DNA from 3 places in the Bacillus sp. Medicinal_06 genome. Region 2 is predicted to be linked to each of the others. Evidence: predicted binding sites of a transcription regulator. Region 2 holds the regulator's gene; each other region holds the start of a gene.

Evidence for each region. Region 2 encodes LexA, which represses DNA repair genes until DNA is damaged. Its sites were predicted from a motif close to CGAACATATGTTCG; they were not measured.
Region 1: the regulator LexA is predicted to act here: its motif matches at 4,519-4,532, upstream of recN (DNA repair protein RecN).
Region 3: the regulator LexA is predicted to act here: its motif matches at 2,651-2,664, upstream of addB (helicase-exonuclease AddAB subunit AddB).

What each region holds. Positions count from the first base shown of each region.
Region 1 is NZ_JBWYHD010000017.1:12,234-23,007, forward strand. It holds gene AC1M36_RS24910 (polyprenyl synthetase family protein) at 1-705, shown strand, start outside; gene dxs (1-deoxy-D-xylulose-5-phosphate synthase) at 1,055-2,947, shown strand; gene AC1M36_RS24920 (TlyA family RNA methyltransferase) at 2,951-3,790, shown strand; gene argR (arginine repressor ArgR) at 3,933-4,382, shown strand; gene recN (DNA repair protein RecN) at 4,646-6,385, shown strand; gene spoIVB (SpoIVB peptidase) at 6,504-7,805, shown strand; gene spo0A (sporulation transcription factor Spo0A) at 8,092-8,886, shown strand; partial or broken gene AC1M36_RS24945 (glycosyltransferase family 2 protein) at 9,178-10,501, shown strand.
Region 2 is NZ_JBWYHD010000012.1:18,689-29,462, reverse strand. It holds gene tkt (transketolase) at 1-746, opposite strand, end outside; gene AC1M36_RS22755 (hypothetical protein) at 1,098-1,397, shown strand; partial or broken gene AC1M36_RS22750 (coproporphyrinogen III oxidase) at 1,394-1,875, opposite strand; gene AC1M36_RS22745 (bifunctional metallophosphatase/5'-nucleotidase) at 2,032-3,615, shown strand; gene AC1M36_RS22740 (DUF896 domain-containing protein) at 3,659-3,898, opposite strand; gene AC1M36_RS22735 (YneB family resolvase-like protein) at 3,944-4,600, opposite strand; gene lexA (transcriptional repressor LexA) at 4,743-5,363, shown strand; gene AC1M36_RS22725 (DUF4097 family beta strand repeat-containing protein) at 5,393-6,193, opposite strand; gene AC1M36_RS22720 (DUF1700 domain-containing protein) at 6,199-6,741, opposite strand; gene AC1M36_RS22715 (PadR family transcriptional regulator) at 6,746-7,057, opposite strand; gene AC1M36_RS22710 (YfmQ family protein) at 7,383-7,805, opposite strand; gene AC1M36_RS22705 (DUF2935 domain-containing protein) at 8,087-8,998, opposite strand; gene AC1M36_RS22700 (YmaF family protein) at 9,168-9,503, opposite strand; gene AC1M36_RS22695 (small acid-soluble spore protein H) at 9,668-9,847, shown strand; partial or broken gene AC1M36_RS22690 (IS3 family transposase) at 9,975-10,076, shown strand; gene AC1M36_RS22685 (glycoside hydrolase family 25 protein) at 10,127-10,774, opposite strand, start outside.
Region 3 is NZ_JBWYHD010000004.1:344,591-355,364, forward strand. It holds gene cspD (cold-shock protein CspD) at 1-193, shown strand, start outside; gene AC1M36_RS11930 (competence protein ComK) at 506-1,093, shown strand; gene AC1M36_RS11935 (TVP38/TMEM64 family protein) at 1,320-1,913, shown strand; gene lepB (signal peptidase I) at 1,971-2,543, shown strand; gene addB (helicase-exonuclease AddAB subunit AddB) at 2,691-6,203, shown strand; gene addA (helicase-exonuclease AddAB subunit AddA) at 6,200-9,934, shown strand; gene gerPF (spore germination protein GerPF) at 10,205-10,420, opposite strand; gene AC1M36_RS11960 (spore germination protein GerPE) at 10,466-10,774, opposite strand, start outside.

The sequences.
Region 1 (10,774 bases), on a different contig from region 2:
GAAAGAGAATTAGGTATAGGAGCAGCTTGTGCTCTTGAAATGATTCATACATATTCGTTAATTCACGATGATTTACCATGTATGGATGATGATGATTTAAGACGAGGAAAACCAACAAACCATAAAGTGTTTGGTGAAGCGATGGCCGTTTTAGCAGGAGATGGCTTGTTGACCTATGCTTTTCAGGCAGTGACAGCGTACAATTATCAAGATGTTTCTACAGAAACAAAGCTAAGGCTTGCTCTTGAACTTGCAAAAGCAGCTGGGCCAGAAGGGATGGTTGCTGGACAAGTAGCAGATATGGAAGCGGAAGGAAAGCAGCTTACGCTTAGAGAATTAGAATATATTCATAAGCACAAAACAGGCCGATTATTAGAATATGCTGTGCTTGCAGGAGCTATACTTGCAGGAGCAACACCAGAACAAGAGAAAAAACTACTTGCATTTGCAAAATATATTGGTCTGGCTTTCCAAATTCGCGATGATATTTTAGATGTAGAAGGTACAGAAGAAGAAATCGGAAAACCTATTGGTAGTGACGCTTCCAATGAAAAAAGTACATATACGACGTTATTTACTATAGATGAGGCAAAATGTATCTTAGAAGAAACAATTGTCAAGGCGAAAGATGCGATTGCATCTTTACAATTAAAAGATGAGCATTTATTATCTATTTGTGATTTAATCGCAAAGCGTAATAACTAATGTAAGAGCGTTTTCATTTGTTGAGTCATTTATCATTTTGTGGTATAAATGTAGAAAAAGGTTTTTCTTTACTTGTTATTGGCAAAAATATATCTAGATTACGTTGCCGTTATCACTTTGTGTTAGCGGCTCTTTTTTCATCGATAGAGAAGTGACGATAACTGGCGGCTTCTTAGCTGAAAGGCATATTTCGCTTTCTAAGAACGTAGAGAAAGATGGCAGATTGTCTATTCAAGCACGATAGAATAGAGCGTAATAGGAAAGATATTGAAGAATTTCTTGTGTTTTGCAAATGTTTTTACAGTATTTTACATGTTGACAGATTATGAAACGAAAGTGAGTGATCCATGTGGATCTAACGCAAATTCAAAACCCTAGTTTTTTGAAAGATATGTCTATCAGTGAACTAGAGGCATTGAGTGAGGATATTCGGAAGTTTTTAATTGAAGAGCTCTCTCAAACGGGTGGACATATTGCTCCTAACTTAGGTGTAGTAGAACTCACAATTGCTCTGCATAAATTATTCGATAGTCCAAAAGATAAATTTTTATGGGATGTAGGACATCAATCCTATGTACATAAAATTTTAACAGGGCGTGCAAAAGAGTTTGGCACATTAAGACAATATAGAGGCCTATGTGGTTTCCCGAAGCGCTGTGAAAGTGAGCATGATGTATGGGAAACAGGTCATAGTTCGACTTCATTATCCGCTGCAATGGGAATGGCTCTAGCACGTGATTTAAAGAAAACGAAAGAGTGTGTTATACCGATTATTGGGGATGGTGCTTTGACTGGTGGAATGGCTTTAGAAGCATTAAACCATATTGGGCATGAAAAGACAGATATGATTGTTATCTTAAATGATAATGAAATGTCGATTGCTCCGAATGTTGGCGCTCTTCATAATGTTCTAGGCCGTCTGCGTACTGCTGGAAAATATCAATGGGTGAAAGATGAGTTAGAATATTTACTCAAGAAAATCCCAGCAGTTGGCGGGAAAGTGGCAGCAACAGCAGAAAAAGTAAAAGATAGCTTAAAATATTTGCTTGTATCAGGTGTCTTTTTTGAAGAGTTAGGGTTTACATATTTAGGTCCTGTGGATGGACATAGTTATGAAAACCTATTTGAAACGCTTCAATATGCAAAGAAAACAAAAGGCCCGGTACTTGTTCATGTGATTACGAAAAAGGGAAAAGGATATAAACCAGCAGAGAGCGATGTAATTGGAACTTGGCATGGAACAGGTCCATATAAAATCGAATCTGGTGATTTTGTGAAGCCGAAAGAAGTTGCACCAGCATGGAGTGCCGTTGTGAGTGAGACAGTTCGTAAGCTTGCAAGAACGGACGAGCGGATTGTAGCTATTACACCAGCGATGCCAGTTGGATCTAAACTTGAGAAATTTCATCAAGAGTTTCCAGATCGTATGATTGATGTTGGAATTGCTGAACAGCATGCGACAACAATGGCGGCTGGAATGGCAACGCAAGGAATGAAGCCGTTTTTAGCGATTTATTCAACATTCCTGCAACGGGCATATGATCAAGTTGTTCATGATATATGTCGTCAAAATTTAAATGTCTTCATTGGAATTGACCGTGCAGGACTAGTTGGAGCGGATGGTGAAACGCATCAAGGTGTATTTGATATTGCGTTTTTACGTCACTTGCCGAATATGGTGCTCATGATGCCGAAAGATGAAAATGAAGGTCAGCATTTAGTGTACACGGCAATGCAATATGAAGATGGTCCAATTGCTCTGCGTTATCCACGTGGAAATGGGCTTGGTGTTCCAATGGATGACGAATTGCAGGCTATTCCAATTGGGACATGGGAAACGTTAAAAGAAGGCACGCAAGCGGCAATTTTAACGTTTGGTACAACAATTCCGATGGCGATGGAAGCAGCGGAGCGTCTTGAAAAGGCTGGTATTTCAGTGAAAGTAGTAAACGCTCGCTTTATTAAGCCGATGGATGAAACGTATTTACATGAACTTTTAGGTAAGAATATGCCAATTTTAACCATTGAGGAAGCTTGCTTAATTGGCGGATTTGGAACAGGTGTAGTTGAATTTGCTACTGACCATGGGTATCATAGTAATTTAATTGAACGAATGGGTATTCCGGATCATTTCATTGAGCATGGTAGTGTTACAAAGCTATTAGAAGAAATTGGTTTAACGACAGATGCTGTTGTGGACCGTATTCATACAATGATTCCATCAAAACAAAAAAGGGCGTAACAAATGAGTGTAAAAAAAGAAAGAGTAGATGTACTATTAGTAGAACGAGGGCTTATAGAAACGCGTGAAAAGGCAAAACGCGCTGTTATGGCGGGACTTGTATATGCAAATGAAATGAGACTCGATAAGCCAGGGGAAAAAGTTCCACAAGATACACCGATTACGGTAAAAGGACAAGTTATGCCATATGTAAGCCGTGGTGGTTATAAGTTAGAGAAGGCATTAGAGACTTTTCACCTTGATTTACAAGATAAAGTTATGTTAGACATTGGTTCATCAACTGGTGGTTTTACAGATTGTGCGTTGCAAAATGGTGCAAAGCTATCTTATGCTTTAGATGTAGGTTACAATCAACTTGCTTGGAAATTGCGTCAAGATGAGCGCGTTGTTGTTATGGAGCGAACGAATTTTCGTTATGTAACACCGGCTGATTTAGAGCGTGGTTTGCCGCAGTTTGCTAGCATTGATGTTTCATTTATATCATTAAAATTAATTCTTCCAGTCTTAAAAACGATATTGACTCCAAATGGTGATGTTGCGGCTTTAATTAAACCACAATTTGAAGCTGGAAGAGAGCAAGTTGGGAATAAAGGCATTGTTCGTGATCGTAAAGTTCATGAAGCTGTCGTAGAAATGATAGTGGATTTTGCAATAAAAGAAGGATATGATGTTGAAAACTTAACATTCTCTCCAATTACAGGTGGGGACGGAAATATTGAGTTTTTAATTCATTTAAAATGGCATGGTGAGCGTGAGAGTGGTGAAAATCATTCTCTAGCTTCTGTAAGACAAGTGGTAACAGAAGCTCATGAAATTTTAAAACAAAAAGGGAAAGGGGAATAACTGTTGTTGTTCCTCTTTTTGTTGGAATTGTATAATGATTGTAAAAACAATTATGTACAAGTAAACGATTATAAGTTAACATAAATAAGTGAAGTATACCAATGTTTAAACTATGGTAAGAGATAGTGTGAGGTGCAAATGTATGAATAAAGGTCAGCGCCATATTAAAATTAGAGAAATTATCGCGAATAAAGAAATTGAAACACAAGATGAACTAGTTGATATCTTACGTAATGAAGGTTTTAATGTAACGCAAGCAACCGTATCACGTGACATTAAAGAGTTGCACTTAGTAAAAGTTCCATTACATGATGGTCGCTATAAATATAGCTTACCAGCAGATCAACGGTTTAATCCCTTGCAAAAATTAAAACGCAATCTCGTGGATTCGTTTGTAAAGTTAGACACAGCAGGACATATGCTTGTGTTAAAAACATTACCTGGTAATGCGCATGCGCTTGGAGCACTTATTGATCATTTAGAATGGGATGAGATTATTGGAACCATTTGTGGTGACGATACTTGCTTAATTATTTGCCGTACGCCTGAAGATACAGGTGTTGTATCAGATCGTTTCTTAAATATGTTGTAACAAAAAGAATCTTGTTTACTTTTTTGCTAAAAGCAGAAAGTAAACAAGATATTTTTTATTATGGGAAAATAGATAAATGTAAAGCGAAGTATTGTAGTTTTTAGAATGAAGTTAGAGAATCGATGGATTGACCCGTAAAACAAATGTTTGGTACAATGAAGCGGGCTAGAAGAGTAAATGGTACATATAATAACTATTTGAGTGAAAAGCGCTCAGCGAAAGCCCTTAGTAGGGGATTAGTTTATAACGAGGTGAATGGGGCATTGTTATCGGAATTATCGATTAGAAACTTTGCTATTATTGAGTCATTAAATATTTCTTTTCAAAAAGGTTTAACAGTTTTAAGTGGTGAAACAGGTGCCGGAAAATCAATTATTATTGATGCAATTAGCTTACTTGTTGGGGGCCGTGGTTCAGCAGAGTTTGTTAGGTACGGAACAGAGAAAGCTGAAATTGAAGGCTTATTTTATATAGAGGATGATAAACATCCGTGTATTGCGAAGGCTGAAGAGCTGGATATTGAAATTGAAGATGGGATGATCATTTTAAAGCGTGACATTGCTGCGAATGGAAAAAGTGTATGCCGTATAAATGGTAAGCTTGTCACATTGAGTATATTAAAAGAAATTGGAAAAACGCTTGTTGATATTCATGGACAGCATGAAACCCAAGATTTGATGAATGAGGAACGCCATTTGTTTATGCTTGATCATTTCGATGGAGATCGGATTACGAATCAATTAGAAATATATCAAGATGTATACGGTGAGTATGAGCAGCTAAAAAAACAACTTAAATCTTTAACAGAGAATGAGCAACAGATGGCACATCGGTTAGATTTAATTCAATTTCAGCACGAAGAAATTCGTAAAGCAGATTTGAAAGCTGATGAAGAAAATGAATTGACGGAAGAGAGATTAAAAATCTCAAATTTCGAAAAAATTTATAAAGCGCTTGGTGATGCATATCGTTCATTAAGTGAAGATGGTAGTGGACTTGACCATGTACGAAATGCAATGGGACAAATGGAGAGTATTACGCACCTAGATGAGGCGTATCAAGAGAATCATGATTCGATTGCGAATAGCTACTACTTATTGGAAGAGGTTGCCTATCAGCTTCGAGAAAAGTTAGATATGATGGAGTATGACCCGAATCGTTTAGATGAAATTGAAACGCGTTTAAATGAAATTCGTATGCTAAAGAGAAAGTATGGAAATACTGTAGAAGAGATTTTAGCGTATGCTGATAAAATAGAGCAAGAAATTTTTACAATTGAAAATAAAGATGTACATATTGAAACGACGAAAAAGAAATTAAAAGAATTAGAAAGCGTGATTTTGAAGGAAGCAATGCTGTTGAGTAATATGCGCCATCAGCTTGCAGATCATCTTACGAACGCAATCCACCAAGAATTAAAAGAACTGTATATGGAAAAAACAAAATTTGAAGTGAGGATTGCAAAAAGAGACGGAATCATGGATGATCCGCTTGTAGATGGGACGCCAGTGAAACTTACGGTAGATGGCTATGATCATGTGGAATTTTATATTTCAACAAATCCAGGTGAACCTTTAAAACCACTTTCAAAAGTAGCTTCTGGCGGAGAATTATCCCGCATTATTTTAGCTTTGAAAAGCATTTTTTCTAAGCATCAAGGTGTTGCATCTGTTATTTTTGATGAAGTAGATACAGGCGTGAGTGGTCGAGTGGCACAAGCGATTGCGGAAAAAATTTATCGTGTATCTGTAAACTCGCAAGTACTTTGTATTACGCACTTACCTCAAGTAGCGTCGATGGCGGATTCGCATTTATTTATTCGTAAACAAGTTGCAAATGATCGGACGATTACATCAGTTACTGTATTAAGTACAGAGGATAAGGTAACGGAGATTGCTCGAATGATTTCTGGTGTGGAAATTACCGATTTAACGACGGAACATGCAAAAGAGTTACTTACGCAAGCACATCGTTTTAAACAGACAGCAGAGGCTATCCAATAATGGATAGCTTTTTTGCTCAAATGATGATTTCTTAATTCTTCCGGTTATAAACAGAGCATTGCAAGGAGAGATTAAAAGATGAAGTCGTTAGGCTGAATGTGGGGTAGGAGCGAGGAGAGTGAACGAATTGAAATTAGAGCAATTCCGAAAAATAATAGGTCTTTGTCTCCTTGTTTCATTAATTTTTATCGGATGTTTTAAACCGCTTCGTACGTTTATTTCATCCCCGAAGCAACTCGTTATTTTTGAGGGACAACAATCAGAAATAGCATCATTTCCGGTTTTTCAGGCTTCATCCACAAATCATAATGTTTTTACAGTAAGTTCAAATAAAGAACAGAAATCTGGACTTGTAGTAAATTCGCACCAAAATGGTGAAGCAGATATGGTTTTTCAACTTGCTGGCTTTCCGGTAAAAAAAGTAAATGTTAAAGTATTAAAAGATTTTAAAGTAATTCCAGGTGGGCAATCAATTGGAGTGAAATTGAATACAAAAGGTGTGCTTGTTGTTGGGCATCATTTAATTCAAACTGAAAAAGGAAAAGTATCACCTGGAGAAGTAGCTGGTGTACAAGTTGGGGATATGATTACTGAAATTAATGGAAAAACCATTGAGAGAATGAGTGATGTAGCACCTTTCATTCATGACAGTGGAAAAACAGGTGAACCACTTAACCTTGTCTTATTACGAGATGGTAAGTATATTCGTACAAAACTAACCCCAGAAAAAGATAATGGTGAGTCGTCCTATCGAATTGGTTTATATATTCGTGATTCAGCTGCTGGCATTGGAACGATGACTTTTGTTCATACGGATTCCATGAAATATGGAGCGCTTGGTCATGTTATTTCTGATAACGATACGAAAAAACCAATTCAAGTAGAGGATGGACAAATTGTGCGTTCGACAGTTACTTCCATCGAGCGTGGTAGTCATGGAAATCCAGGAGAGAAATTAGCAAGATTTTCACCGGATCGTGAAGTGATTGGGAATATTACAACAAATAGTCCGTTTGGTATTTTTGGTAAGTTAAATACAGGTATAAAAAATGGCATAATGGATGAAGGGATGCCGATTGCATTATCACATCAAGTGAAAGAAGGACCAGCGAAAATATTAACAGTTATCGATCAAGATAAAGTAGAGGCATTTGATATTGAGATCGTAAGCACGGTACCACAAAAGTTTCCAGCCACAAAAGGAATGGTTGTAAAAGTTACAGATAAACGTCTGTTGGCCAAAACGGGTGGTATTGTTCAAGGGATGAGTGGTAGTCCGATTGTTCAAAATGGAAAAATGATTGGTGCTGTTACACATGTATTTGTTAATGATCCAACTTCAGGATATGGTGTCCATATTGAATGGATGTTACATGAAGCAGGAATTAATATTTATGAGCAAGAGAAAAAAGCAAGCTGATTCATATCAGCTTGCTTTTTTCTTGAGAAATTCGTTGAAATTTTGTAAAAGCTCCGCAAGAGCTGCTTTTTGTTGTAAAATAAAAGAAAAGAGTGAACGTTTCGTTGTAATCCTATGATGGAATGTGTAAAGAAAGGAAATAAATGAACGATAAACATATTTTTTTGTGATTTTATCGGAAATTAAGAAACTTTAAAAGGGAAATTTCACACAATTGTCGAACAATTCATGTAGCCTAGAAGCTTACACATGTCGGGAGAATCGATTCGGTAAGGGAGGAAAAGCTGTGGAGAAAATTAAAGTGTGTCTTGTGGATGATAATAAGGAACTCGTATCAATGTTAGAAAGTTATGTTGCTGCTCAAGACGATATGGAAGTGATTGGAATCGCTTATAACGGTCAAGAGTGTTTAAATTTACTGAAAGAGAAACAACCAGATGTACTCGTTTTAGATATTATTATGCCTCATTTAGATGGTTTAGCGGTACTAGAGAAAATGCGACATATTGAACGACTAAAGCAGCCAAATGTCATCATGTTAACAGCCTTTGGACAAGAAGATGTAACGAAAAAAGCAGTTGATTTAGGTGCTTCTTATTTCATCTTAAAGCCATTTGATATGGAAAATTTAACGAGTCATATTCGTCAAGTGAGCGGTAAAGCGAATACTGCAATTAAACGTCCACTACCATCTTTCCGATCTGCAACAACAGTAGATGGAAAACCGAAGAATCTAGATGCGAGTATTACAAGCATTATTCACGAAATTGGTGTACCAGCTCATATTAAAGGATATATGTATTTGCGAGAGGCAATTTCTATGGTATATAACGATATCGAGCTCCTTGGCTCTATCACAAAAGTTTTATACCCGGATATTGCGAAAAAATATAACACGACAGCGAGCCGTGTGGAACGAGCAATCCGTCATGCGATTGAAGTAGCATGGAGTCGTGGGAATATTGATTCAATCTCGTCCTTATTTGGTTATACTGTATCGATGTCAAAAGCAAAGCCTACGAATTCCGAATTCATCGCAATGGTTGCAGATAAGTTAAGGCTTGAACATAAGGCATCATAAAGGGTGATATTATAGGGTTTTTTAGTGTTTAGTGGTAATGTAAAGTTACCACTAAATTTCTTTTTATGCCAACAAATAACATTTAATGTAATGCGATAAACACTGTGCTGTATTAATTTTTGAATCAAACGATTGGTGGTATTTTTTGTTTGAATTTGAGTAGTTTCCTTCCTTTATATAGTTACAATTATTCGTTCATATTAAAAATTGGTTGAATATTGTATATAATTTGTTATTCCACTTTAAAGTGACTGAATATTCAATTAAAACGCAAGCTGTAGGAGGATCAAAATGGAATTCGTGGGCAGCAAAGTAGTAACGGTGTTATTAGGTATATTTTTTTATTACTTTATATGTTAACGTTAATACTCTATATTATGTGATATTATCTTTTTTTGGCTTTAGTAGAGCAAAACGGGATTATGAATTAGTCGAAGATAAGACAAAGTTTTTAATCTTAGTAGCAGCGCATAATGAGGAGAAGGTAATTGGCTCAACTATTGACAATTTGAAAAAAATTCAATATCGTGACGATTTATATGACATTTATGTTGTAAATGATAATAGTTCTGATAGAACAGGTGCTATTTGTGAAGAAAAAGGAATGCAATATATAAATACAAGTGAACAGTTATTTACACGCGAGGGAGTCGGTAAGCCAGCAGGAATGCAATATGCATTACGTTATTTAGGGTTTGAAGAGTTAACACGAAAATATGATTGTTTAATGATTCTGGATGCCGATAATCACATTGATTCTAATGTTTTACAAGAATTAAATTCGCAGTACATTGCAAAGGGAAAACCAGAAGCGATTCAAATATATTTAGATTCCAAAAATTCGGCGACTAATTTGTCTCTTGGATACGCTATGAGTTATTATTTAACAAATCGTTTCTTCCAGTTAGCGAAATATCGTGTTGGGTTACCGAATGCTATTGGTGGAACTGGATTTATTGTTAAAATGGAGTACCTCATGAAACATGGAGGTTTTTGTTTTGATTCTTTAACAGAGGATTTAGAGTTAGAAATGGAAATTGTTAAAGATAACGGAAGGATACTATGGAATCATTTTGTCCGTGTGTATGATGAAAAACCGGATAATTTTAAAGTAAGTATTAAGCAACGCACACGTTGGTCGCAGGGGCATTGGTATGTAGCGTTTACGAACTTTAAACCGATGATGAAAAAATTATTTACTGAAAAAGATAAGATGAAAATTATTGACCAGTTATTTTACTTATTTGGTATGACACGTGCAGTTCAAATGACGATAACCTTAATGGGAATTTTAATTGCTATTGGCTATGTGATTGTGACGAAATCATATCAGGATATTCCGGATATAGGGAAACGACTCGTGGCGCTGATTTTGGGAGCCAGTATTATTTCTTTGGTACTGTTTACTTATCAATTTGTTGTTTGTATGTATTATGCAGTCAAGGTAGATACAAATCGGAAATATAAACTGCTTCAGATGAGTTTCTCAATTTTCTATTATGCATACACGTTTATATATGCCCAAATTATGGAATTAATTAAGTGGAAACAACAACATACATGGGTGAAAACGGAACATAACAAAACATCTATAAACCATAAAGAAGGCAAATAATAACCACGCAGTTTATTATGAATAAGAAATAGATAAGAAGGAGAGATGCTGTCTGATACCTCTCCTTCTTGTTTTAGTTAGTGGATTCCTGGTCATAAAGTTTAATAGAAGTAAATAGGTGTCAGTAGAAGCTTAAATAATGAAGACGAATAAAGGGTGAAGAAATTTAATTTATCCGCATTAACGGGCAGTAATACTTCCGCCTCAAAATTTGGCGGGAGTAATGTCCAGCTCTAGCGGCTAGAATCTCCGGTCGTTTTGCCCCTTTGAACG
Region 2 (10,774 bases):
ATTGTTGTTCTTACTTCGATTAGCGCCGGGCGTTTTTCGTCAGCTTTTGCTTCTTCAATTGCTTTTGCAATTGCTTCAACATCGTTTCCATCCTCAACACGGATTACTTGCCAACCATATGCTTTATAACGATCTTCTACACTTTCAGAGAATGAGCGATTTAAATCACCATCTAATGAAATATCATTAGAATCGTATAAAACAACAAGTCGACCTAATCCTAAGTGAGCTGCTAGTGAAGACGCTTCAGCAGAAACACCTTCCATTAAATCGCCATCACCGCAAATTGCGTATGTATAATGATCAACCACGTTGTATGCATCACGGTTATATTTCGCTGCTAAATGTCGCTCAGCCATTGCCATACCTACAGCTGTTGAAATACCTTGTCCAAGTGGGCCAGTTGTTGCATCTACGCCTGCTGTATGACCATACTCAGGATGTCCTGGAGTTTTACTTCCCCATTGACGGAAATTCTTTAAATCATCCATTGTTACGTCGTAACCAGATAAATGAAGTAGGCTGTATAATAACATTGAACCATGACCTGCAGATAATACGAAACGATCGCGGTTAAACCACGTTGGGTTATTTGGATTATGTTTCATAAATTGAGTCCATAATGTATAAGCCATTGGTGCTGCACCCATTGGCATTCCTGGGTGACCAGAGTTTGCTTTTTCAATCGCATCGATGGATAATGTGCGAATCGTGTTGATAGAAAGTTGTTCGATTGAATGTGACATGCTATTCTTCCCTTCGCTTATATTAGTAAACGTTTTACACATTTATATGATATCTTCCCACGCAAGATTATACAACATGTATCGACAAATATGTTGATGTTTTTTCGATTTTTTATAAAAAAAACTGTAATTTTCGGAATGTATGGGCATTCAATATGTTATACTTTTTCTTTATTTTTTTATTAAAAATAAAGGGAATTATCTGTATCTTAATGCACGAACACTAAAAATTTTTAGCCACCTTCCTAACCCCTATTCTATTTTCCATTTAATCACAACATGTATAATAGAAATGAATATATATTAATTTTCATCGTATAGATTAAATAAAAAACGGAAGAAGGCGAAATAATGAGTGAAGAAGCAGCTTCCTACACCTTTATTATTGTTATGACTCTCATTTCAACTCTTTCTATTTACTTTTCAGTCAAATTAAAATCCCACCACAAATACATCCCAGGTGTTGTCATGCTTATTCTTTCCATTAGTACGTTTGGCATACTGTATTTTGATCGGGACGTAATGATAACAAGTGAAGGATTAGGATATCTATATAGTTTCATGGCCATTCTCTTGTTTCTTATTGCCGTTATTTCTTTATTTATTGCAAATGCTAGTTCTTTTATTTCAGCTTTATTTAGAAAAAATTAAACTCCAAAATGCAAAAGATATCCTTCTCCTTCTTTCACTTTATGAAGTAGTTTGACTAAAGATTTTAAATCTGCACAGAGACTATCTCGATTAAAAATAAGTTGTTCATACTCTCCATCCGTATCACAATCTACCGTCCATTGAAATGAGCCTGTGAGTTCTACTTTTTCAGGTCCCAATGAAAATAGATTGATTAATGAGCGAAATAAATCAATCGCTATTTCCGCTCCTTCATTCTCAATTTTTGTAATGCCATAATAATGAAGGCCAAATCCTTTTTCTTTCCGAAAAGGATTATAAGTCGGAATCCACTGCAAAAAATCTGACACATACAAAACTATTTCATCACTTAATATCACACAATCTTCAACAACCGATCCATCTTTATAAAAAACTCCCTGTTATGCCAAGAAAAATCTTCAGAACTTAGCTCTCCTTTTTCATTTGAAACAAATACAAATTCATGTTGCAAAGCCATAATATTCTCCTCCTTCTCCTGTCATCATACGATAATCCGAAAACACTTTCATTTTCTTCTTTATAAATTTTAGCTTTTCTAAACATTCAATAAAAAACAAATATATATTATCTGTTATGATTTATCATAAGATAACAAAAAAGAAGGTTGATAAGCTTGAATAAGAACAACATTGTTCATATACACATTCTACTAACAAGCGATGTACATGGTACGGTCTATCCGATTCACTATCAAAATAATGAAAATGCAGAAATAGGATTAGCCAAACTTGCAACACGTATCACACAAGAGCGTAGCCAGCACGAACATGTAATTGTGATCGATAACGGCGATTTTATACAGGGAACTCCATTCACCTATCACTACGCTAAATATATACCGCATACAAACAACCCAATGTCACTTATCGCTAATTACATTGGTTATGATGCTGCCGTTATCGGAAATCACGAGTTCAACTATGGAATGGATGTATTAAACAAAGCTGTATTAAATGCGAATATGCCTTATCTATCCGCAAATATTTTAAATAAACATACAAAGGATCCTTACTTCGGCAAACCCTATGTCATTAAACACATACACCCTAATATAAAAGTCGCTATCTTGGGAGTTACAACACATTACATCCCGAATTGGGAGCAGCCACACCATATTAAAGATTTACTATTTGAAGATGCGCTAGAGTCAACAAAAAAATGTGTTTCCTACATTCGTGAACAGGAACAACCACATTTACTAATCGTAGCATATCATGGTGGCTTTGAAAGGGATTTACAATCTGGAGAACCAACAGAAATTTTAACTGGTGAGAATCAAGGATATGCGATGTGTCAAGAAATAGATGGTATTGATATATTACTAACAGGTCACCAACATCGCTCTATTGCAAATACGAAAGTAAATGGTGTAACAATTGTACAACCCGGATCTAATGGGCATTCATTAGGAAAAGTTCGGGTAGAATTAGAACAAAATAAGGATCGATGGATAATTAAAAAATGTCATTCGGAACTGTTGTCTGTTAAAGGCGTTCAAGCAGACGAAAAAGTACTTTCACTTGTATCTAACTACGAAAATCAAACGCAACAATGGCTAGATCAACCAATCGGCACCATTATTGGTGACATGCAAATTCACACTGCGATGCAAACACGTTTACAAGACCATCCTTTTATCGAATTTATAAATAAAGTGCAGATGGAAGTAGCTGAAGTCAATATCTCTTGTACAAGCCTATTTCATAATGAATCTTCTGGCTTTCCAAAACATATTACAATGAGAGATATTGTTTCAAATTATATTTATCCAAATACATTAAAGGTCATAAGGATTACAGGAAAAGATATAAAAGAAGCCCTTGAGCTATCTGCTGAATATTTCACGTTACATACAGATGGGAATATTATTGTAAATCCTGCTTATACCGAACCAAAACCACAGCATTATAATTACGATATGTGGGAAGGAATTTCGTACACATTAAATATTTCAAAGCCCATTGGTGAAAGAGTCGTTTCCCTACAATATGATGGATCTCCCATTCACCTTGATCAAGAATATGACGTAGTCATGAATAATTATCGCGCAAGTGGTGGCGGAAATTATTCTATGTACCAAAATAAACCCATCATAAAAGACATACCAATTGATATGTCTGAACTTATTGCGAATTACATATTAGAACGGGGAACAATTGAAGCGACAATCAACCGTAATTGGAAAGTTATCAAATAAACAATTCTACTAAAATCAAAAAAAGATGGGCTTCGCCCATCTTTTAATTTAACTTTGCATTATCTTGTTTTTTTAATGCTTTTAATTTCGCTGGTGTAATATCTTTACCTTCTTCGTTAACGACTTTAATGCCTTTTAATTCGTTTAACATATTTTGACGAAATCCTTTTAAATATTGTTCACGGAGCGATTGGCGCTCACGTTGTTCTTCTTCAGTTAATCCTTCAGCTTTTGCTTTTTTCGCTAAGAAATTGATGCGTTCAATGAGTTCGTGACTTAGCATCTCGAATCCCCTTTCTACTTAAAACTGATTATTATCATACAATAGTTAGTCTTGTTTATCAAGCAATTGCTTCGTATATTCCACGTATCTGCGATGTACTGTTGCTTTTGATACATCATGTCCAAAACCACGAAGCGTCGCAGCAATTTCCTCAAATGTTAATTCATTACGACGAAGACGTACAATTTCTTCAATCGGCACTTCTTTCTTTTCACGTCCTGTACTCAAATGACGATTTTTTAAATTTTTTTCTGGACGAAACCCTCTTTCTACCGCTCTCTGCATTCCACGTTTAATCTTCAAATTATGAATCTTCCTCTGATACTCTTCAACTATACCAATAATATCTAATACCATAGAATCTGAATCAGAAAGCTGTAATTCCCCATTATGCGTATGTGTATATACTTTGATCCCTTCTTTATGTAAACAGTGCATTAACGCAATCTTTGCATTCCCTCTTCCAAGCCGCGTTTCATCTTGAATGAGAAGCACATCAATCTCTTCATCTCGAATCATGTCCAGCACTTCTAATATACCGTCTCTTTCAATCGTATAACCGCTTGCCTTCTCCTCAATCACCTTTATAACATTCATTTGATACCGCTCAGCTAAATGCAATAATTCATCTTTTTGGCGTGATAATGATGTTTCCTGCGCTTCTTTCGTTGTGCTTACACGGGCATAAATGATTGCATTCATTTTAAAACCCTCTTTCTCATTTCGATTTTTCCTTTAGTGTATCACAAATCGTCTTTTTGTTCGAACTTATGTTTGTAGAATGTTTTTTCGCATGTTATACTTATAAGTAAGAAAATTGAAAGAAAACGAGGTGTTAAAAAACATGGAAAAGTTAACAAAACGCCAGCAAGACATTCTCGACTTCATCAAACTAAAAGTACAAGAAAAAGGTTATCCACCTTCCGTACGCGAAATTGGTCAAGCGGTTGGCCTTGCTTCTAGTTCTACTGTGCACGGACATTTATCACGTCTAGAAGAAAAAGGTTATATTCGACGTGATCCAACAAAACCGAGAGCCATTGAAATTTTAGGAGAAGTGAAAATCGAAACAGAAACACAATCAGTTGTTCAAGTTCCTATCGTCGGGAAAGTTACAGCAGGCTTACCGATTACAGCAGTTGAAAGTGTAGAGGAACACTTCCCACTTCCTGCAAGTGTTGTTGCTGGAGCAGACCAAGTATTTATGTTACGAATCTCTGGAGATAGTATGATTGAAGCGGGTATTCTGGACGGAGATTTAGTTGTTGTTCGCCAACAACATTCTGCATACAACGGGGAAATCGTTGTTGCTTTAACAGAAGATAACGAAGCAACTGTAAAGCGTTTTTACAAAGAAAAAGATCATTTCCGCTTACAACCAGAAAACTCTTCTTTAGAACCGATCCTTTTAGATAAAGTTTCTGTTATTGGAAAAGTAATCGGTGTATACCGCGATTTACATTAAAAAATAGACCAGTTAAACTGGTCTATTTTTTAATTCGCTTCAATTGTAACGTCTCCTGCAGATGTTTGTCCGCTAATTTTTACACTACCATTTCCTAATGTTACATTTTTCGTTTCTTCTTTGAAAATCTCCACTTCTCCTGCAAATGTTTTCCCACTTATAGTCGCATCTTGAGGCTTCTGAAGTAATCGAATATCAACTTCTCCTGCAGTTGAACTTGCCTCTAAATCATATTTAGGATCATGATCTACAATATCTACATCTCCACTTGTTGTTTTCGCTACAACTTTTCCACTTACTTTTTTCATTTTAACTTCTCCTGCTTTTGAAGACCCTTCTACTTTCTTCGCTATCACCCGCTCCATTTCTACATCTCCACCAAACGTCGTTGCTTCTACACGTTCACTTTTTATATCATTTACTGTTATCTCACCCGCAGAAGAACTTACTTTTATATCTTGGTAAGAACGTTCCGGAACAACGATTATTATCCCTGGCGCTTTAAACCCGAAAGATAAAAATGAAAAATCGAATGAAACCCCTTTTTTTATCTTACCTTGAACCTTTAGCGTATCCCCTTGTTCATCAACACTCACTTTTTGTTTTGCAATATTTCCTATTTGTTTTATATAAAAAGAAGAATCATTTCCTTTTTGAATCGTAACATCTCCAGCATCTAAATCAATTTCCAAATTTCGGATTTCTTCATTTTTAATAACCTTTTCTTTATTCCCCCTTTCTGCCGCATCTACTGCTTTTGTATATGTTTGTGATATACCAATAATTCCAATAATGATACAAGCGACAGCTACTAACAATATCTTTTTCATCTCATCTATTCCCCTTTAATCATTTTGAGATTCCAATTGACATAGCCCACACAAAAATTTTTAAACCCTTTTGTACAGTAGTAAGCAACTATACATAACAATAATCCAACTCCAACAAATGTAATAGAAACAAATATATCAAGCCATAAGAATGTACCCGTTAGTATCTTAATCACTACTAGCAATGGCGCCACAATCGAGACCGCGCCTCCAACCCAAAGGGAAAATATAAAACTTACGATTGCAATTAAAGGTCCTAATACAATAATAAAGTTTAATAAACTAAGACCAATTGCCGCCATTACAGCTCTTGTTATATTCGAAGCAGACGGATCTTTCTTCATCTCATCAAAACGATATAATGCCAACATCTCTTTCGCAATTGCTTTTGGTGAACCAAGTCCTTTTATAATTTCAGCCTCTGTCTTCCCTTCCTCTAATCCAAATTGGAAGTGCTCCTCATAATCATATAAAATATCACGTCTTTCTTCTTCTGGTACCTTTCTAAGATGTCCCGATAATTCTCGAAGAAACTGTTCTTTGTTCATCTCATTACACCTCTTCAATAATTTCTTGTACCCCTTTAGCAAAATCACGCCACTCCGTTACAAGTAAATGAAGTTGCGCTTCTCCTTGAGTCGTTAATTGATAATATTTACGTGGTGGTCCTTCTGTTGATTCTTTTAAATACGTTTGAAAATATCCCTCTTTTGTTAAACGACGTAATAATGGGTATACTGACCCTTCCGATATTAAAAATTTATTGGAGATTTGCTGAACGAGTTCATAACCGTAGCAATCTTTTCGTTTGACAAGCGCCAGTACACACAGCTCTAGCACACCTTTTTTAAACTGGACGTTCAAAGACAATCCTCCTTTCCAATCAGTACCACTCAATACAAGGTACTTGCGTTACCCATAATATACCATTTACTATTGTTTATTGCAAGGTACTGTTGTCTATTAAAAACCATTTTATACCCAACTAATTAAAAAATCACGATCCCCCCTAACTACAGGAAAAACCGTGATCAATCATATTTTTTATAGATTGTTATGTCCTAACATAACTACATCAGAGATATATCCCTAATTCTCCTCCTAAATATACCGTTTCATATGTAATATCATTTTAAAATTAACTTATCAGTATTTATAATATGTTTAAACAGTTTCTTTAATGATCTCTTTAAGCTAAATTTCCCGTTACTAAAAGAGAATAGTTTTGAAGGCTTTTGGAACGCAGACTATACGCGACTACTTTCTTCTTATACTGCTTGACTACATCAACGTGATCATCGTAACTGTACACAGAAAACCTAACATCGTTTTTTCCCCTCTTAGTATCGATGATCAATGGCGTCCCACTGCTTTGTGGAGGAAAATAATATTTTTCTAAAAATATCGCTTCGTTAAAATAATCAACAATTTGAATTTTCTCTTCACCTTCTAAGCGTTTTCCATCGACAGTTACAGTAACAGCCTCATTATTAAGTTGCGGATGCAGTTCAAATCTACTAATAATAGACTCTACAACAGAAGTTGGTATACTCGCCACTATTATTTTAAAAGCACCGAAAAGAATTAACATAACTACAAACCACGTCGTCATATTTTATCATCTCCGTTACGTTCTAAATTCATATTATTCCATTACTAATATTATCACAGTGTAATTAGTTATTTTTTGTATATTGTGTGAAACTTGATACGAAGTTGGATCATCCACTTTCGTACAGTCTATATTTATGAAGAAAGGCGAGCATACAGAAAAGGCCGATAATTCCTTAGAATAGAAATTACCGACCTTCTCATGATAAAAAAATAAACTATTAAATAGAATTCTTCGAAATCTATAGGCTCTATTATGTATCTACCATGATAATAAAGCACTTATCCCATCGACTGTTGCATCTGTTTTTGTTTCAACCTTTCTTCCAACACATGAATCATAAATAAGAAATGCTCAGCTTCTCTTACAACATGGTCAGCTAATAACGGATTAATTACACTTTTAATTTGACATGTTTGGATAAGCTCTAATCCAGCTTTTTTGAAATTCCTCAATTCAACTGTAGCATTTTCACTATCTTTATTTAATTTTCCAATAATCGGATATGTCGGCTGTTTCTGATATAACATAGATTCAACATCCCTCGCTTGACCAAGAAGAACCTCAAAATCATCACCAAATTTCGAAGCAGTATGAACTAAATTTCGCTCTGATTGATCAAGCAGCGAGGCAATAAAACGAGAGTGCTCCATCATAATTCTTAGCCAAAACACATTTTCACTAATTATCGCATCTTGAATTGGATCCATTTTTCCTTCATTAAATTTCTGAAGTGTTCTTATAAAATATTCCGCTTCTCGTGCAATATGATCTACTAATAACGGAAAATTGAAACCACTTACCTTACAATTAATAATTAAAATTAAAAGGTTTCTTTTATAATTACGAAAAGCATAAACGAGCTGAATACTTTCTTCGTTTAATTGCCTGACTGCTTGAACAGTTTGAGGAATAGAGAATGCTTTTTGTAAATGTCGATCAAAAAGCTGAAAAAACTGCTCTACTTGCTGAATTAGATTTTTATCTTTCCGATTAAACCCTTCACTAAGAAAGAGCGCATGCTCCTTCATAATCCGTAACCAAAATCGATTTTCAGTTAAGGACCTTTCAATAAATAATTGTTCTGTTAATGATTCAGAAGGTGCAGCTTTCAATTCCGGCGGAAGCAACATAGCCCGCTGTGTATCCATAACAAAGTGACCAGGAATAGGTTGTTGTTGCCCGTTAGTCATTAAAATCCCCCCTAATGCCCTTAAGAGCATTCATACTATATTATGTATATGAATTAGTAATATTTACTATACCAAAAAACAACAACTCAAATTCCATATATACTGTTTTTAAAAACAGTATATATAATAAAAAAGCTCACATTCTGCTGACATGTGAACTTTCCTTTACCTATTTATTACCTGGAGCAGGCTGATCCACTCCTCTTATACGATGCTTATGTCCATTATCTTCTGTTGTATAAAAATCGTAATAATGCACATGCATTCCATCTCCAACTGGAATAGCTGGTCCTGAGTATGCCTTATAATAATGAGTATGTCCATCTTCAAATACTACATATCCTTCTGTATAGTGTATATGCCCATCCTGCGTTTGAATTGGTGGAGAGGTTACATCTAAACATTGATGTACATGGCCCGCATCGACAGATGTATAATCAACTGATCCATGATTATGATTCGGTACAAACCCTGAAACAAAATCAGCTTTCCCTACCCTGTTCATTCTACTCACTCCTTGTCCATACAGATAAACTTTATACACTTATATGTTTAAAATCAAAATTAATACCTATTAATTCTCTATTCACTTACCATTAAATAATAAGAATAATTAAGTAGTTCAAAGTAAATATTATGATTGTTATAAGTCAAAAGGAGGTCATTATCATGAATACACAACGAGCACAAGAGATTGCGGCTTCACCTGTTATGGCTAATGTAACCTATAATGGAATTCCAATCTACATTCAAAATGTAGATGAAAATAACGAAACAGCTAGAATTTATCCTCTTAGCGAGCCGCAAAATGAACAGGAAATTCCTTTATCCAATTTAATAGAACATTAAACAAACAATAAAGTGAAACTTTAATCAGTGGGGGTTTTCCTCATCCCCCACTGATTATTAGCTCTCACCAATCGGGCCGTTACGGGCAGTCTATCTCCCACCTAACTTCTTTAGAAAAAAGGTAGAATTAGAGAATTATATTCATTATTACAACCACAAAAGAATTAAAGCAAAGTTAAACGGAATGAGTCCAGTTCAATACCGGACTCATATCCAATCAGCCGCTTAATTTTTCTGTCTAACTTTTTGGGGTCACTTCATAAGAGCCGGCTTTTTCTTTTATCTAATATCAAAATGTTCTTCTTTCACAAATGTACTTTGTCCAAGATCAATCCATCCATCTTTACGGGAATAAATATCATACGGAATTGATCCATCGACATTTCCAGTGAAATCACCATTTGGCGCATTATACGTATTAATACCGTATCCAGGGGGATATTTTGAGTATGCCTTAAACCATTGAACGTTAACATGTTCCTGTGGAACCCATTGTTCCCAACCTAAGCAAAGCATGTTTTTATCTCCACCATACCAAGCACCTTCAAGAATTAAATATGGTGTTTTATCTTTAATTGATTCACCAGTAAAATGACCATCCGGTGCGTTATAAAGATTAACTCCATAACCAACAGGATACTTAGAAACTGCGATACCAATACCATTTTGTTGGTTATTACTTGTATTCTCTCCTGTAAACCAAGAAAGCGGTTTATCTCCAACTAATTGATTCAAATCACATTTACCAATGCCAGGAACATGTCCTGTTTCAGTGTATTGCCAAATATCACATGGATACGCGGGTTTGTTTCCACCGTAGCGAGGGATCCATACAAAGTCTACATTCACTTTATCCATGCCAAATGGCTTGTACATATGATGGCCGACATATAACCCAACCTTCTTAGCGCCTAAGCGACGTAACTC
Region 3 (10,774 bases), on a different contig from region 2:
AGGACAAGTAAAATGGTTTAACAACGAAAAAGGCTTCGGTTTCATCGAAGTTCCAGGCGGAAACGATGTATTCGTACACTTCTCTGCAATCGAAACTGAAGGTTTCAAATCTCTAGAAGAAGGCGAAAAAGTTAGCTTCGAAATCGAAGATGGCAACCGCGGACCTCAAGCTAAAAACGTTGTAAAACTATAATTTTATAGTACGTGATAAAAAAGGATGGCTTATGCCATCCTTTTTTTGTGCGCTTAGGGTTATTTTACTATGTTACAAATATTTCAAAAAGAAAAGATTGCATTTTTCTATAGCAATCCATCTTTTTAAGTTAAGAGAATAAGTGGATTTTATACGGATATTTGTATGAAGAAATATAATGAAATTTTAAAGTTTTATAAGAAAATGTAAAATATTTGAAAAAATGAACAATTTTGTTTTTTGTAGTGATACAATTATCCATGCAGCTGCTGTTATGAATTGTAAGAAAAATAATGAAGGAGCGAGTGTAGGATGGGTGAACAAGCAGAACGCTATGTTGAAAATTATGTTGTAAACAAGAAAACTATGGCCTTACTTCCAGTTATTTTAGGTGAAAAACGTATTGTAACGCGAGTAGTTGAAGTAGAAGACAGTTTTTTCATGTTTCAAAAGCCTCTTGATATTGTGGAACGAAGTTGTCGCAAGCACGGATCTAGCTTCTTAGGTAGAAAAGACGGTACAAAAGAGTTGACACGTATTACACATAAAGCACCCATTGCAATTAGCCCGACAGATCAGCTTTACTTTTTTCCTACGTATTCTTATTCTAGAAAGGAATGTGCATGGTTGTCGCACTTTCATATTGCAAATAATAAAGAACTAGCAGATGGTAATCTAATCATTCGATTCATTAACGGTCTCGCAGTGAAATTAGAAATATCAAAGAACAGTTTTGAGAATCAGCAAAATCGAACCGCAAAACTACGAACAGAGTATGAGGATCGCAAAAATAAACAAGGAACACTTCAGTTTAAGCAGGTCGATAAGGAAGATGAATCAGCGCTAAAGCCTGCCTATGAAAAAGCGTATCTTGTGAAAGAAGAAGACATAAAGGAATAATAACTTATAAGTGGAAAGGGTGGGATAACCATCCTTTTTTTATTTCTCAATATGTAAAACCATGTCAAATATTGATAGATTATCATACAATAATAATAAAGGATTTTTACATAAAAATATGGAACATTAATAAATACATCTCCATATGTCGTATCTACCATTTCCTCTTTCTGACAAGCAATGATAAAGTATAGGGATAGGATATTATAAAGGGGCAAATTGTAGAATGGATTTTCAAACAATCAAAGAGTATTTTTCAGAAGAAAATATGGAGCAAATTGTAGCGAGTTATCGGGCATTTGGGCCGCTCCTTGGTATTGGTTTGCCGATGGTGGAGGCGATTATCCCAGCGCTGCCACTCATTTTGTTTGTGATGGCGAATGCAGTTGCTTTCGGGTTATGGCTTGGATTTTTGTATTCGTGGCTTGGGTCGGTTCTTGGTGCATTACTTGTATTTTCGGTTATTCGCCGTTTTGGACGAGGTCGGTTCTTCTCGTTTGTGAATAAACACCCGAAAGTGCGCAAAGCGATGGGATGGATTGAACGGAAAGGGTTCGCACCTATTTTTATCTTATTTTGTTTTCCTTTTACACCGTCTGCACTTATTAATGTTGTGGCTGGTTTATCACGTATTAGTAGACGACAATTTGTGTTAGCACTAGCGCTTGGAAAGTTAGTCATGATTTTTATTTTAAGTTATATTGGGCATGATTTAACTTCTTTTATTTATAAGCCGGTGAAAACAATTATTGTGATAGGTGTTATTTTTATTTTATGGTATGTCGGTAAGAAGATTGAAGTAAAGCTAGAACTACATTAAGACTAGTCTGCACTGTAAGTAAGGCTCCATTATAGAAAAGGGTGAGGGGAGAGGCAGATGAAGCGAGCTTTGAAAAAAGAAGGCCTAGAATGGATGAGGACAATCCTTATAGGCGTGCTATTAGCTGTTTTTTTTCGAACGTTTTTCTTCTCAACGTATGTTGTAGAGGGGAAGTCAATGATGCCGACACTTCAAGATGGAAATATGCTTGTGGTAAATAAGGTTAGCTATCAAGTTGGGGAGTTGAACCGATTTGATGTTGTCGTGTTTCATGCAAATAAGAAAGAGGATTACGTAAAGAGGATTATCGGTTTACCAGGTGATCATATTGAATATAAGCATGATAAGTTGTATATAAACGGCCAATTTGTGGATGAGCCTTATTTGGAGACCTATAAGAGGCAAGCGGAAGGCCGACAGTTGACAGGAGACTTTACGTTAGAAGAATTAACGAGAGAAAAGACTGTTCCAAAGGGGTCTATTTTTGTAATTGGTGATAATCGTCTCGGCAGCTGGGATAGCAGACACTTTGGCTTTGTGAAAGCAGATACTGTTGTTGGGAAAGTGGATTTACGTTATTGGCCAATTAATGAAGTGCAGACGAACTTTTCAAAGGGGAATCATAAATAAAATTTTATCGGCGATTCAACAAAAGATATCGACTATTCAGCAAATAACGACAAAAAACAGGAGCCTGCTAGCTCCTGTTTTTTTGTGTTATAATACAAGGATGATATCAAACTAACGTTCGTTATGTCAGTGAAAGGTGGGGATTACATGTCGCTTCGATTTGTGATTGGACGGGCTGGAAGTGGAAAAAGTACATTTTGTTTACACGAAGTACAAGAAGAATTGCGGCAGCGTCCAAGGGGCGAAACTATTTTATATCTTGTACCGGAACAAATGACGTTCCAAACACAGCAAGCATTGATAGGAAATGAAGAAGTTAGCGGCTCTATCAGGGCGCAAGTATTTAGTTTTTCAAGGTTAGCGTGGAAGGTCCTTCAAGAAGTTGGTGGCGCGAGTCGTCTTCATATTGATGAGGCGGGCGTGCATATGCTACTGCGCAAAATTGTAGAATCGCGTAAGGAAGGATTGTATGTGTTTCAAAAAGCAGCAGAACAAAATGGCTTTTTTGAACATTTAGGAAGCATGATTGCTGAGTTTAAACGCTACAATGTTACACCATCGAATGTATATGAGATGTGGCAACAATTAGATGCTCATTCAAATGGTGATGAGCAAAAATTATTAGCAAATAAAATGTACGATCTGCAGCTTCTATATGATGATTTTGAACGAGCTTTGATTGGTAAATATTTAGATTCAGAAGATTACCTGCAGTTGCTTGTAGAAAAGCTTCCAGAATCTGACTATGTAAAAGGTGCAGAAATTTATATAGATGGATTTCATTCCTTTTCACCTGGGGAATTAGAAATCATTAGAAAGCTCATGGTTTGCGGAGCAAGAATTACAGTTACGTTAACAGTAGACGAAAAAACGTTATCACAGCCAGTAAGCGAACTAGATTTGTATTATCAAACAGTCCTTACGTATGAAAAAGTGAAACAGTTAGCGCGTGAAGAGAAAGTCGTGATTGAAAATACGATTCCGATGAGAGAACAACCACGTTTTCATTCACCAGGACTCGCACATCTAGAAGCGGAGTTTGAATCTCGTCCTTCTAAGAAGTTTCAAAGTGAACCAGGTATTACACTATATACAGCGGCAAACTTGCGAGCGGAAGTTGAAGGTGTAGCTAGGGAGATTCGCAAACTTGTTGCCGAAGAAGATTATCGCTACAGAGATATTGCGGTTCTTCTTCGGAATGGAGAAAGCTATTATGATGTAATGAAAACGTTATTTACGGATTACGATATTCCGCACTTTATCGATGAGAAGCGTCCGATGTCGCATCATCCACTTATTGAATGCATTCGTTCTGCGCTAGAAGTCATTAGTGGAAATTGGCGTTATGATGCAGTATTCCGCTGCATAAAAACGGAACTATTATATCCGTTAGATGTAAGAAAAGAATCCATGCGCGAAGAAATGGATGAGTTTGAAAATTATTGTTTAGCATATGGTGTACAAGGAAAGAGATGGACGGCAGATGAACCGTGGACATATCGTCGTTATCGCTCGTTAGATGGGGCAGGCGGAACACAAACCGATAGTGAGCGTGAAATGGAAGAGAAAATCAACCGTCTCCGTGATGTAGTACGAACACCGATTATTCGTTTGCAGAAGCGTTTCAAACGTGCAAGTTCAGTCATGCAAATGTGTGAAGCAGTGTATTTATTTTTAGAAGAATTAGATGTTCCTAAAAAACTAGAAGATTTGCGTATGCGTGCTGAAGAAGAAGGGAATTTCCTGTTTGCAAGTGACCATGATCAAGTTTGGGAAGAGGTAATGAATCTTCTCGATACATTTGTAGAAATGCTAGGCGAGGAAAAGATGTCTCGTGCAATGTTTATCGATGTAATGACAACTGGACTTGAGGCACTTCAATTTGCAAATATCCCGCCTGCTTTAGATCAAGTGCTGATTGCAAATATTGATCGAACAAGGTTATCGAATGTTCGCGCTGCTTTTGTAATTGGTGCAAATGAAGGAATCATTCCAGCAGCCCCTTCAGATGAAGGGATGTTATCAGATGAAGAGAGAGAATCTCTCGCTACAGCTGGTGTAGAATTAGCACCAACAACAAGGCAGACTTTATTAGAAGAGCAATTTGTTATTTATCAAACAGTAACCCGTGCATCTGAGAAGTTATATATTTCTTGTCCGCTTGCGGATGAAGAAGGAAAGACGTTACTGTCATCTAGCTTTATTAAGAAAGTAAAAAGAATGTTCCCTTCTATCAAAGAAGTCTTCATAACGAATGATGTGAATGATTTATCTCGTCAGGATCAAATTTCGTATGTAGCAACGCCAGAAGTTACGTTGTCGTACGTAACGCAGCAACTTCAAAACTGGAAACGATACGGTTTTGAAGGGAATCTTGATTTTTGGTGGGATGTATATAACTTCTATGTGATTTCACCTGAGTGGAAGCAAAAAAGTAGTCGCGTGTTGTCTAGTTTATTCTATCGAAATCGTGCGCAGAAACTTAGTCCGGTTGTCAGTAGAGAGCTATACGGAGATACAATTAAAGGAAGCGTCTCTCGTATGGAACTATTTAATCGCTGCGCATATGCTCATTTTGCCCAGCACGGATTATCGCTAAGAGAACGTGATGTGTTCAAATTAGATGCACCAGATATCGGCGAATTATTCCATGCGGCATTAAAGAAAATTGCTGACAAGTTACTGAGGGAAAATCGCACGTGGGCTGATTTATCGATAAAAGAGTGTGAGCATCTTTCTGCAGTAGTAATCGAAGAAATTGCACCGCTTCTGCAAAGACAAATTTTATTAAGTTCGAATCGAAATCATTATTTAAAACAAAAACTGCAGCAAATCATTTTCCGTACGTCACTTATCCTGCGTGAGCATGCGAAGTCAAGTGGATTTGTGCCAGTTGATTTAGAGGTTCCATTCGGTATGGGCGGCACGGGTTCTCTTCCACCGATGGAATTTACACTCTCAAACGGTGTGAAAATGGAAGTGGTTGGCCGCATTGACCGCGTAGATAAAGCGGAAGATGAAAACGGTACGTTCCTTCGCATTATTGACTATAAATCGAGTACAAAAGCTTTAGATTTAACGGAAGTGTATTACGGTTTAGCACTTCAAATGTTAACGTATTTAGACGTTGTCATTTCAAATGCAAATACGTGGATGAAAAAAGGTCAGGCGGCACTGCCTGCTGGCGTTTTATATTTCCATATTCATAACCCAATTGTGGAGATGAAAGGCGATGCTTCAGAAGAAGAAATCGAAAAAGAAATCTTAAAGAAATTTAAAATGAAAGGTCTCGTGCTAGGAGATGCGGATGTTGTTCGTTTAATGGACAATAAGTTAAGTACGGGAAGCTCAGACATTATTTCTGCCGGTCTGAAGAAAGATGGTAGTTTTAGTGCGCGTTCTAGTATTGCAAGTGAACAAGAATTTACAACCTTACAGCGATATGTGCATCATACATTTGAAAATATTGGGAAAGACATTACAGAAGGTGTGATTGATATTGCGCCTTATAAAATGGGGAATAAAGCAGCTTGTACGTTCTGTAATTTCCGCTCTGTTTGTCAGTTTGATGAATCACTTGAAGATAACCAGTTCCGCACGTTAAAAGATATGAAAGATAGTGAAGCGATGGAGAAAATAAGAGAGGAGGTTGGCGAATGATAGAGAACTGGCCACAAAAGCCTGAAGGTAGTCAATGGACGGATGATCAATGGAAAGCAGTTGTCAGAGATGGCCGTGATATTTTAGTCGCGGCAGCAGCAGGATCGGGAAAGACAGCTGTACTTGTAGAAAGAATTATTCGCAAAATTATTAATGCCGAGAATCCAGTAGATGTAGATCGCTTGCTTGTTGTAACATTTACAAATGCAGCAGCGCAAGAGATGAAGAACAGAATTGGTGAAGCGTTAGAAAAAGTATTAATCGATGAGCCTGGGTCAGAGCATATTCGTAAGCAGCTTAGTTTATTAAATAAAGCGTCGATTTCAACGATTCACTCGTTCTGTTTACAAGTCATTCGAACGTATTATTATATGCTCGACGTTGATCCGCGTTTTCGCATTGCGAACCAGACAGAAAATGAATTATTAAAAGAAGAAGTATTAGATGACATACTAGAAGAGGAATATGGCACCGAGGGAAATGATATATTCTTTGAACTCGTTGATCGTTATACGAGTGACCGAAGTGATGATGATTTGCAGCGCATGATCCTAGCACTTCATACAGAATCGAGGGCGCATCCAGATCCAGAGAAATGGCTGGATAAGCTTGTTGAAGCATATGATGTGGAAGGAAAATCGATTGAAGACTTAACGTATGCGTCTTACTTACTAGAAGATGTGAAGTTTCAGCTGGAAACGGCTGAAAAGCATGTTCAAAAAGCAATTGAACTTGCGATGCTTCCAGACGGACCAGCACCGCGTGTTGAAACGTTGCAGGCAGATCTTGTTTTACTTGGAACACTATCTAGTGCAGCTCATCAGTCTTGGACAAGTGTATATGAAGCGATGCAAAATGTTTCGTGGCAAACGTTAAAGCGTATTAAGAAGAGTGACTATAATGAAGAGATTGTCAAACAAGTAGATTCACTTCGAAATAAAGCAAAAGATGAAGTGAAAAAACTACAAGAGGAGTTATTTAGCCGGAAACCAGAAAGCTTTTTACGTGATTTTAAGGAGATGCATCCTGTATTAGAAAAACTTGTACAAATTGTAAAAGTATTTACGGAGCGATTCCAAATAATCAAGCGTGATAAAGGAATGGTTGATTTCACCGATTTAGAGCATTTTTGCTTGCAAATTTTAAGTGAACGAACGGAAAATGGTGGACTGCGTCCATCGCCGGTTGCGCTTCAATATCGCAATAAATTTGCCGAAGTACTTGTCGATGAATATCAAGATACAAACTTTGTGCAGGAATCGATTATTAAGTTTGTAACGAAAGACTCTGAGCAAGAAGGTAATCTGTTTATGGTCGGTGACGTGAAGCAATCCATATATCGCTTCCGATTAGCAGAGCCGGGCTTGTTTTTAGGAAAGTACAAACGTTTTACGCCTGAAGGTATAGGCGGCGGTATGAAAATCGATTTAGCAAAAAACTTCCGTAGTCGTCATGAAGTGCTAGCGGGTACGAACTTTATTTTTAAACAAATTATGGGTGAAACTGTCGGGGAAATCGACTATGATGCAGATGCAGAACTAAAGTTAGGTGCAAGTTATCCAGGAGGGGAAGATGTAGCAGCCGAGCTGTTATGTATTCATCAGTCTGAGGGAGAAGAATCGGCAGAAGGAGAAGACGGTGTAGAAGTAGAAAAAGCACAGCTTGAAGCACGTTTAATGGCTCAGAGAATTAAGGCGATGGTGGATTCAGGTTATGAAGTATATGACCGGAAAAATAATTGCATGCGCCCAGTGCAATATCGTGATTTTGTCATTTTACTTCGTTCGATGCCGTGGGCTCCGCAAATTATGGAAGAGTTAAAGCTGCAAGGTATTCCTGTTTATGCTGAGCTTGCGACAGGTTATTTTGAAGCAACTGAAGTAACCGTTATGATGAATGTATTTCGCGTAATTGATAATCCGATGCAAGATATTCCGCTTGCGGCTGTACTTCGTTCCCCAATTGTTGGCTTAAACGATGAGGAACTTGCGATGCTCCGTGCTCATGAAAAGAAAGGCTCGTTTTATGAAGTGCTGCGTTCCTTCTTACAAGGAGCACCGCTTGAGGAAGAGGCAGAATTACATGGAAAACTACAATGGTTCTATAGCCTTCTGCAAGGATGGCGTGAATTTGCCCGTCAGCAATCTCTTTCTGATTTAATTTGGAAAGTATATCGTGAGACAGGTTATTATGACTTTGTTGGTGGTCTTCTGGCGGGAAAACAACGCCAAGCTAACTTACGTGTACTATACGACAGAGCAAGGCAGTATGAAGCAACATCTTTCCGCGGGTTATTCCGTTTCCTTCGTTTTATTGAGCGTATTTTAGAGCGCGGGGATGATATGGGAACAGCGAGAGCGCTTGGTGAACAAGAAGATGTTGTTCGGATTATGACGATTCATAAAAGTAAAGGGTTAGAGTTCCCCGTTGTATTTGTAGCGGGTCTTGGGCGTCGTTTTAATACACAAGATTTAATGAAGCGGTTCTTACTGCACAAAGATTTTGGTTTTGGATCGCAGTTTATTGATCCTCGTAAACGAATTAAATATACGACGTTATCACAGTTGGCTATTAAACGTAAAATGAAAATGGAACTGATTGCGGAAGAGATGCGTGTATTGTATGTTGCTTTAACGCGTGCGAAAGAAAAATTGATTTTGATTGGTACAGTGAAAGATAAAGAGAAAGAAATAGAAAAGTGGCTTGATGCAAGGGAGCATACAGATTGGTTACTGCCGGATTACGTTCGTGCGGGAGCATCTTGTTATTTAGATTGGATCACGCCGTCACTATATAGACATCGTGATAGCGAAATGCTCCTTGAACTTGGACAAGGAAATATACCAAGTGAAATTTATGAGTACGATGCGAGCTGGAAAGTGGAAGTAGTTGACGGTAACACTTTACTTGCACCTGAACCAGTGCAAGAAGAAAAACAAGAATTGTTAGAGGCACTTCGTGAGAAAAGAGCGGTTCCGTTAGAAAGTGAACGAAAAGAAGAAGTATATGCTCGCTTAACATGGGAATATGCGCATGAAGGTGCAACAGCACATCGGGCGAAGCAGTCTGTTACGGAGATAAAGCGGAATTATCAATCGGAAGATGGAAGTGATCATACCTTTATTAAAAAGCTTCGTACTCCTATCAAAACGCGTCCGCGTTTTATGGAGAAAAAGGGGTTAACTTACGCTGAACGTGGGACGGCTGTCCACGCCGTTATGCAGCATGTTAATTTACAAAAATCAATTACGCCAGAAGTAATTCAAGAACAAATTGCGGAAATGGTAAATAGAGAATTACTGACATTTGAGCAAGCAGAAGACATTCCGATTGATCGCATTGTAGCATTTTTTGATACAGATCTTGGTAAGCGTGTGCTAGCTGCGAAGAGCGTAGAACGTGAAGTACCATTTACGATGATGCTTTCAGCACAAGAAGCGTATCAAGATTGGCAAGGGCAGAGTAAAGAATCTGTACTTGTCCAAGGGGTTATTGATTGTATGATAGAAGAGGAAGATGGGATTGTATTAATTGACTTTAAAACAGATACAATTGAAGGACGTTTTCCAGGTGGATACGATCAGGCAAAACCTATTTTAGAAGATCGTTATAAAGTGCAAATTACGCTATATGCGAAAGCGCTAGAGAAAAGCTTGCATCATCCGGTAAAAGAAAAATATTTATACTTCTTTGACGGAGGTCACATACTGCGTGTAGAAGATAGTATGTAATGTAAAACGAATTTGGCTGCAAGCTGAATTTGTATAAATCTATTTTAGTTTTCGGTATATAAGCCGCTCACGTGAAGAAGAAAAGGTGACTTGCTCTTGTTTTTTTATTTGGCGCGGGGCAGGAAAAGGATCTGATCGCTTCTATTCATGGCTGGACCCTCTCTCTCACCTAGAAAGAAAAGCGTTTATATCGTTTTTTTAACTTGTGAAGAGTGTAAAAATAAGAAAATGAAACAAACGAAAAAAGTAGGGGGATTCCCCCTACTTTTTTTATGCTGTTCCCGCCTGATTTTGATCCGCAACATCTGAATCAAATGTATTGGTTGCACTGACACCGTTAAATGTATTGACTACAAAACCAACATTTGATGCTCCTGAACCGTTATACGCCTTTGTGTTTTCTTTTGGAGAGACATTATAGAAGTCACCTAAGTTAAAAGAGCCGTTACTATTTTGCACAACGAGGTTCCCAACTACAGAGGGCATGTGATTCACCTACCTAAGCACTTTTCTTTAACATTACTATATGATTTATTGGTTGAAAGGTTCATCTGTAATATACTGGCGGATTTGGTGAATGCGTGAATTATTAAATGCATAATCAACTGATCCAATTTGAAAGCAAGCGGAATTTAATATGGTACGAACTGTAACATCACCTACTTCAATAAAGGGACATTCATTTATAATATTCATTTTGACATCCGTGGAACGGGTAGGAATTGTGATTTCATCATCTGTAAAGATTTTAAAAGCTTCCAATTTTCCTTCATCCTTTAAATAGTAAGGAATTTCACGGTGTACAACAAGAGCTCGGAATATTAACTCCATTTGATTTGC